Regions from separate parts of the Pseudonocardia yunnanensis genome, predicted to be linked through region 1. Evidence: riboswitches for the same ligand, from Rfam matches in the RefSeq annotation. Region 1 holds a riboswitch; the other holds the start of a gene.
The links. Region 1 has a riboswitch for thiamine pyrophosphate ahead of ABD743_RS21840 (ABC transporter substrate-binding protein). Riboswitches for the same ligand answer to the same signal wherever they lie in the genome.
Positions count from the first base shown of each region.

Region 1 (4,204 bases):
GCAGTGGCGCGGCGAGCACCCGGCGGATGTCGTCGGCGGCTATCCCGTGCTTGCGGGCGCTGCGGGTCAGTCGCACAGACGCATGCTACGAGCACTCACGACAGCCGCGAGCACGGTCACCGGGAACCGTTCCGCAGCACCGTGAGCAGTTCCTCCTCGATCGCCGCGAATTGCGGAGAGGTGATCAGCCCGATCTCGCGCGGCCGGGGCAGGTCGACGCTCACCTCGCGCCGCACGTGCGTGGGCCGCGGCCCGAGCACCAGCACACGGTCGGAGAGGAACACCGCCTCCCGGATGTCGTGGGTGATCAGCAGCACCGTCCAGCCGAATCGCGTGCGCACGTCGTCGAGCCAGGTCTGCATGTCGGTGCGGGTGAGCGAATCCAGCGCACCGAACGGCTCGTCGAGCAGCAGCACCGCGCGGTCCTGCACCACCGTGCGCAGCAAGGCGGCCCGCTGGCGCATCCCGCCGGACAGCTCGTACGGGTGGGCCGACTCGAACCCGGACAGGCCGAACTCGGCGAAGAGCGGCCGGGCCCGCTCCCGGGCGGCCCGCCGGGACATCCCGGCCACCTCCAGACCCAGCGTCGTGTTGTCCAGGACGGTCCGCCACGGGAAGAGCAGATCCTGCTGGGGCATGTACGCGAAGGGGTCGACGCGGCCGGTGGCGTCTTCGCCGTCGACGAGGACCCGGCCGGAGTCGGGCCGTTCCAGGCCCGCGATCACGTTGAACAGCGTGGACTTGCCGCAGCCGCTCGGCCCGATCACGGAAACGAACTCACCGGGCGCCACGTCGAAGGTCACCCCGCCGAGCACCGGGAGCCCCGGGTAGGCCTTCCGGAGATCGTCGAGCACCAGCTTGGTCTCGTGGCCGCCCTCAGGCATGACGACGCTCCTTCCCGTGCCACGGGATCACCAGCCGTTGCACGACGTAGGTGAGGACGAACAGCGCGATGGACAGCAGCGCCGTCACCACCACCGCCGCGAGCACGAGATCCGTGCGGAAGGAGTTCTTCTGCAGGCTCATGAAGATCCCGAGCCCGGCCGTCGCACCGACGTACTCGGCGAAGATCGCTCCGGTCACGGCGTAGGTGATGCCGATCCGCAGCGCCGTGAAGAACGACGGCATCGCCCCGGGCAGGCGCACGTAGCGGAACTGCTTCCAGCGCGACGCGCCCATGCTGCGCAGCAGGTTGGTGGCCTGCCGGTCGGTGGCGGCAAACCCCTCGATCAGCCCGACGGCGATCGGGAAGAACGTCACGAGTGCGATCACCAGCACCTTCGGCAGCAGGCCGAACCCGAACCAGATGATCAGCAGCGGCGCGATCGCGATGATCGGCAGCGTCTGGGACGCCACCAGGAGCGGGGTGAGCGCGCGTCGCAACCACGGGGAGAAGTCCACGGCGATCGCCAGAGCCCAGCCCACCGCCAGCGACACCCCGAACCCGACCGCCGTGACCTGCAGCGTCGGCAGCGTGTTCTCCCACAGCTGCTCGCGGAACGCCCAGCCCTGCGTGGCGACGCGCAGCGGCGAGGGCAGCACCTGTGGCCTGACGCCTGCGGCCGTGACGTACCACTGCCAGGCGATGAGCCCGAGCGCGACGAGGACGAGCGACGGTACGACGGCCGAGGCCGTGCGCCGTCCGCCCGTGCGTGGTGCGCTCATGGCTTCGCCAGGTACTGGTTGGTGAACCAGGTCGAGAAGTCCGGCCGCTGGGTGACCGGCTTCCCGTCCGGCCCGGTGAGCACGCCGGAGTCGAACACCCACCCCGAGAAGCCCGACCACTCGTCCAGCGTCTGCTCACCCACCTTGCCGGACGCGTCACGGAGAAACTGGTCGGCGAGCATCTGCTGGCTGCGCATGACGAGCTCCGGCTCGGTGAACACGCCCGGGTTGGCGTCCATCAACAGTTGGGCGGCCTTGGCCGGGTCGTCCGCGCCGAGCTGGTAGCCGCGCTGCGCCGCCTGCACGAACTTCGCGGCCAGGTCGGGGTGGGCATGCAGCCAGGGGCTGTTGCCGATCAGCAGCACGTTGTAGGCGTCGGGGAAGCCGTAGTCGGTGTAGGCGAAGGTCTTGAGCGGCTGGCCGTGCAGCTCTGCCTCGATGCCCTCCCAGGCCATGAACGGCTCGGTGAAGTCGACCTGCCCGGCGTAGAGCGCCTCGTACGCGGAGGTGCCGAGGACCACCGTCGTGAAGTCGCCCTTGCCCCCGGCGTCGCGGATGACGGCCTGCATCTTGGGCTCCTCCCCCGGCCCGCCGAACCCGCCGTAGGTCTTGCCGTCGAGATCCTTCGGGGAGGTGATGTCGGCCCGGTCGGCCTTCACCGCGATCCGCGTGGCCCAGTGCTGCAGCACCGCCATCACGGAGGTGATGTCCGCGCCTGCCGCCTTCGAGAAGGTGAACGAGTCCTGGAAGCTGATGCCGAAGTCCGCTGCTCCCGACGAGACGAGCGTGTCGGGCGAGGTGTTGTTGTACGGGAGGAACTGCACGTCCAGCCCGGCGTCGCGGAACCAGCCCTCCTGCTGCGCCACGTAGAGACCGGTGTGGTTGGTGTTGGGTGTCCAGTCCAGAGCGACCCGGATCGTCTGCTCGCCACCGGTCCCGCCCGCTCCCCCGGCGCCGCCTGCGCACCCGGCCAGCACGAGCAGGAGCACGGCTGCCAGGACGACGGAGATCCGTTGCGAACGTACGCCGATCACGAGGTTCCTCCCTACGCCGGAATTAACCGGGTCAGGTTCGAACGGTCGGCGGCCGGTCCTGCCGCCCTCTCAGCCTCGGATCGTGGGCTCCCGCGGGTCTCCGGGATGATACGCGGCGCCGAAGATTCACGCATACGACGCCCATCCCGGGTGGTTCGTCCGGCCAGGTTCTCGGTTGTGGCATCGACCCCACCCCGGGCCCGATCTCTGCCGGTACGTTCGTCCTCAGGTCGGCCACCGCGCATCGGCACGGCGGAGGGGCGCCGCAACTGATCAGCGTCGTCATGCGCCCGACCGCCGCGACCGTGGCGCCGGGCCGCCGAGTCGTGTCGGCCCGGACGACTCTCGCTTCATCGAGTCGTGATCGACCACACCACACTCTGATCTTCACGAGGAGACCTACATGCAGTCAGGTGACCGGCGAATGATGTGGCACGGCATGTTCCTCTTTCTCATCGGGCTGGTGACCGGCCTTCTCGAGCGCCGTTTCAAGAACATGCGAATGGGAGTGTCCGCGCATCTGGAGGGCGTGATGAACGGCACCTTCCTGATCGCGCTCGGCGCTGTCTGGGGCTACGTCAAACTGCCGCGGCGGGCAGACCAGGCGGCCCGAGCGTCAGCTCTCTACGGCACGTACGGCAACTGGTTGTTCACCACCCTCGGCGCGGCGCTCGGCACCGCCGCCGCGAATCCGATCTCGTCGGCGGGCCACACCGGAAAGCCGTGGCAGGAGAAACTCGTCGGGGCCGGATTCCTGAGCATCGCCATCTCGATCATCGTTTCCGCGGTGCTGACCCTGTTCGGGCTCGGCCGGAAGGCGCCCACTGCGGAGAAGTCCGGCGGGGAACAGGATTCGACGCCGGCCCGTCGAGTGGCGTGAACCTGGCCGTTGGATCGCGGACCGCGCCGCCGCTCAGACCGCTACGAGGACCGGTTCGAAGGCCAGTTCGGCAGCGCCGACCAGCTTCGCGTCACGGCCGAGGGGGCTCGTCTCGATCCGCGTGCCTCCCACCGCGCGGCTCACGAGGCTGCGCTCGTGCACCATCGTCCGGACCTTCGCGACCACGGCCGGGGGCAGCGCCGTGAACAGGTCACCGAGCACCACCAGCTCGGGCGCCATCATGTTCACCACCGTGATCAGCCCCGTGGCGAGCCATGTCGCGAAGTCGTCGAGCCTGCCGGGCTGCTCGGCGCCCTCGAGTGACCGGAGCTCCGCCACCACCACGCCGCGGGGGGCGTCCTCGGGGAGCCCGAGCGCCCGGCACAGCGCCGCCTCCCCCACCTCCGTCTCCCAGCAACCGCGGGACCCGCAGTAGCAGGGCCGCCCGCCGGGCCGGACGACGAGGTGCCCGATCTCGCCGACATAGCCGCGGGTGCCGCGCAGGGGACGGCCCGCGGAGATCACGCCGCCGCCCACCCCCTTGTCGGCGGAGATGTAGACCAGGTCGTCGACGTCACGTGCGTCCCCACGGACGTGCTCGGCGAGGGCCCCGAGCTCGGCGTCG
Region 1 covers NZ_BAAAUS010000024.1:54,496-58,699, forward strand. Annotated here, with positions in the region: gene ABD743_RS21825 (hypothetical protein) at 1-76, opposite strand, end outside; gene ABD743_RS21830 (ABC transporter ATP-binding protein) at 117-884, opposite strand; gene ABD743_RS21835 (ABC transporter permease) at 877-1,665, opposite strand; gene ABD743_RS21840 (ABC transporter substrate-binding protein) at 1,662-2,699, opposite strand; TPP riboswitch at 2,691-2,803, opposite strand; gene ABD743_RS21845 (styrene oxide isomerase) at 3,103-3,579, shown strand; gene ABD743_RS21850 (ROK family protein) at 3,613-4,204, opposite strand, start outside.

Region 2 (4,204 bases), on a different contig from region 1:
CCGACGCGTCGCTGGCGCACATCCTCGGTGGTCACGGCGGTGCGATCGACGCGACGGTGCCGGTTGTCGGGTTCGTCCTCGTCTTCACTCTTGCCGACGCCGCGGCCTGGACGTCCCCCATCGCGTGGGCGGCGGGTGCGGCGCTGCTCACAGCGGTCGTCATCGCCGTGGTCCGGCTGGCCGGTGGCAAGCAGCCGCGGGCCGTGCTGTTCGGCCTGCTCGGAGTGGCGGTGGCGGCGCTCGTGGCGCTCTACACCGGCCGGGCGATCGACTTCTTCCTCGTCCAGATCGTGTCCAACGCGGCGAGCGCGCTCGCCTGGGCGGTGTCGATCGTGATCAGGTGGCCGCTGCTCGGTGTGGTCGTGGGCACTCTGCTCGGCCAGCGCACCCGCTGGCGGCGTGACCCCGACCTGCTACGGGGCTACCAGCGGGCCAGCTGGCTGTGGGTCGGCCAGTACCTGGTGCGCCTGGCTGTTTTCCTGCCGTTGTACGTGGCCGACGCCGTCGTGCCCCTGGGCATCGCGCGAGCGGTGCTCACCTGGCCGCTCGTGGCGCTGTGCGTGGCGCTGTCCTGGCCGGTGCTCCGTTCGGCCCTGCCGGAGGGCCACCGTGGTCTGCGCCATCCGGCCGAAGGAGATGCCGGCTCCCGCTCGGCAACGTGAACGATCTCACCCGACGTTGATCGTCTGGAGCGATCCGGAACCATCGTGCGTTGAAGATCCGGTACCCCGACCGCCCGAAGACGTGATCGTCCACAGGAGCCATGCAGCAGTTCCCCAGCGCCCCACGTCCTGACCAATCCCGCAACGGCGGGCGCCACAGCCCTGCTCCACGGATACCGGCGCCGCGCGCTCCCGGGAACCAGCCGCCCCAGAACCGGATCCCCTCGCCCCGGTCCCCGCAGCCCGGACCTTCCCGGATCGTCCCGACCACCGCTACGACGGCGGACCAGCAGACGGCGGTGCAGACGCAGCCGAATGCCACCGCCGTCGGGCTGACGATCAACAAGGTGATCGCCGGGGCTGGTGCAGCCGCGACGAGCGCTGTTCTCGGGTCGTTCTTCGGTGCGGAGGGCACGGTGGCAGGCGCCGCGCTGGGGTCGGTCGCCAGCACCGTGGCGACCGCGGTCTACCAGCAGTCGCTCGACCGCACGCGCGATCGGTTGGTGGCGCGGGTCCGGGTGCCCCGGCGGGGTTCCGAGAACGCCCCCGCTGGTGCGGCTGTCCCCGGCCCGGCCCTGGCGGCGGAGCTGGCCGCCGAGGTCACCATGCCGATGCCGCGCATCTCGCCGGAAGGGGCGACCACGAAACTGCGCGTCGAGCCCGCCGTGCCGCCGGCGCGGATCTCACGGCGCCGTTTCGTGCTGTGGTCGGCGGCGACCGTGCTGATCTTCGCGCTGAGCATGCTCGCCGTCACCGGTGTCGAGTGGGCCAAGGGCTCCACCCTCACCTCGGGGGAGTCCGGGACGTCCGTCGGGCGGGTGTTCGAGGGCAGGCACGAGAGCCCGAGCAAGCACGACGAGACGGTCGAGCCGTCCACGAGGTCGGAGCCGTCGAGGTCGTCCGAGCCCACCACCACCGAGCCGAGCACCAGCGACAGCACCAGGTCGACGGGCACCCCGGAGAGTGGCGCAAACCCGTCGACGGCCCAGGACTCCGGCGGAAATCCCACCTCCCGCGCCGATGTTCCGACCCAGGGTTCGGGCGCGACCGGCGGTACCGGGAACGGCGGCTCGAGCAACGACCGGTCGGACAGCAACGGCTCCGGCAGCGACGGTTCCCGGAGTGGCGGCTCCGGAAGCGGCGGTTCCGGCGGGAGTGGTTCCGACAGTGGTGGCGCAGGCAATGCCGCCGGGCGCGCTGTGCCGACGCCGCTCGTCCCGGTGCCGGGGGCTCAGGGGCAGGCTCAGGTGCAGTGAGCCCCGGCCGCCCGACGTGGGACGGTCAGGCGCGGACCCGGGCGGCGAGGGCCGCCGCGGCTGCCCGAGGGTCCTCGGCCTGCGTGATCGCCCGCACCACGACGATCCGGTCGGCGCCGGCGGCCAGCACCTCGTCGAGCCGGTCGTGGTCGATGCCACCGATGGCGAACCACGGCCGCGACGGCGACCGGCCGGCAACGGTGCGCACGAGGTCGAGACCGGGTGCCGGGCGTCCCGGCTTTGTCGGCGTGGGCCAGCAGGGGCCGACGCAGAAGTAGTCCACGCCCGCCTCCTCCGCGGCCGCCGCGGTCTCCTCTGCGCTGTGCGACGAGCGTCCGACGACAACCTCGTCACCCACGATCTTGCGTGCCCACTCGACGGGAAGGTCGTCCTGTCCGAGATGCAGCACGTCGGCGCCGGCGGCGAGCGCCACGTCGGCCCGGTCGTTCACCGCGAGCAGCGCCCCGTGCCGGGCGCACGCCGCGGCGAGCACCTCCAGCGCGGCAAGTTCCTCCCGAGCCTCCAGGGCGCCGTCCGCGCCCTTGTCACGTAGCTGCACGATGTCGACGCCGCCGGCGAGCGCGGCGTCGGCGAACTCCGCGAGGTCGCCGGTGCGCCGCCGCGCGTCGGTGCAGAGGTAGAGGCGGGCGTCGGCCAGTCGCGCGCGCAGCGCGTCTCCGTCGAATCCGGGCATGGGTACCGACCCTACGCGGCTGCGTACCCGGCGCGTACTGTGAAGCGAAGGTGACGCACGGGAGCCCGGTTCACGGGCTGAGAGGGGATCTGGAGATCCCGACCGTCGAACCTGATCCGGGTCATGCCGGCGCAGGGAGCGGGGAGATGACGAACTCACGGTTGGCATTCATCGGTGCAGGTGTGATCGGCCTGTCCTGCGCATGGCGCGCTGCGTCGGCGGGGCTGCGGGTCACCGTGGTCGATCCTGCGCCCGCGTCCGGGGCGTCCTGGGTGGCAGGCGGCATGCTCGCGCCGGTCACCGAGGCCTGGCCCGGCGAAGAGGATCTGCTGGAGCTCGGCGTGGAGTCCGTGCGGCGCTGGCCGGGCTTCGCCGAGGAGCTCGGTGCGGCGGCCGGCCAGTCGGCCGGACTGCGCACCGAGGGCACCGTGGTGGTGGCCACGGGGTCGGGCGACCGCGCCGAGCTGGACACGTTGGCGGGCTACCTCGCCCGGCTCGGCCGCGCGGTCGAGCGCCTGTCCGGCCGGGAGCTGCGCCGCCTGGAGCCCGCGCTGGGGCCTGACGTCCGCGGTGGCCTGTCCGTGCCCGGCGATCTGGCGGTCGACAACCGCATGCTGCTCGCCGCGCTGCGGACGGCCGCCGAGCGGGCCGGGGCGACCTTCGTGGAGAGCACCGCGCGCGCCGTCCTCGACGACGGGACGCGCGTCACCGGCGTGCGGACCGACGCCGGCGACCTGGAATCCGACGTCGTCATCGTCTGCGCGGGCGCCCACTCCGGCGCGTTGCACCCGGTCCTCGACGGCCTGGTGCGCCCGGTCAAGGGCGAGATCCTGCGGCTGGCACACCGCACCGGGGCGTTCCCGCCCCCGAGCCGCACCGTGCGGGCCCTCGTGGACGGACGCCCCGTCTACGCCGTGCCGCGGGACGGGGGCGGTCTCGTCATCGGCGCCACCCAGGCCGAGACCGGCTTCGACACCGAGGTCACGGTCGGCGGCGTCCGTGACCTGCTGCGCGACGCCGAGCGCGTGCTCCCCGGCATCGCCGAGTACGCGCTGGTCGAGAGCGCCGCCGGGCTGCGCCCCGGCAGCCCCGACAACCTGCCGCTGGTTGGCGCGCTCGGCCCGGAGGGACTGCTCGTCGCCACCGGCCACCACCGCAACGGGATGCTGCTTGCACCGGTCACTGCCGATGCCGTGCTGCAGCTGCTGCACGGCCGTCCCGTGCCTGATGCGATGCGCCCCGCCGATCCGGCGCGCGTCAACGGCGCCGCGCCCAGCGCAGGCCGAGGCCATCGGTACCCCGAGGAGGTTGCACGTGCACGTGTGGATCAACGGTGAACAGCGCGAGCTCGGCACGGGCGCGAGCGTGCTCGACGCCCTCGCGTCGCTGGGCGCGCCGAGCACCGGCGTGGCGGTGGCGGTGAACGGCGAGGTCGTCCCGAGGGCCGACTGGGCAGCCACGCCGCTCGCCGAGGGCGCTCGGATCGAGGTGCTGACGGCGGTGCAGGGAGGATGACGATGATCGGAGACTCAGTGACGAGCTCGTCCGTCGAGAACGAGGTCCTGGTGATCGGCGGGCGGAAGATCTCCTCC
Region 2 covers NZ_BAAAUS010000052.1:34,959-39,162, reverse strand. Annotated here, with positions in the region: gene ABD743_RS38120 (DUF3159 domain-containing protein) at 1-662, shown strand, start outside; gene ABD743_RS38115 (hypothetical protein) at 962-1,918, shown strand; gene thiE (thiamine phosphate synthase) at 1,944-2,612, opposite strand; TPP riboswitch at 2,660-2,767, shown strand; gene thiO (glycine oxidase ThiO) at 2,759-3,949, shown strand; gene thiS (sulfur carrier protein ThiS) at 3,927-4,127, shown strand; gene thiG (thiazole synthase) at 4,130-4,204, shown strand, end outside.
Region 2: it holds a riboswitch for thiamine pyrophosphate, as region 1 does, so the genes downstream of both, thiO (glycine oxidase ThiO) here and ABD743_RS21840 (ABC transporter substrate-binding protein) in region 1, are expected to answer to the same signal.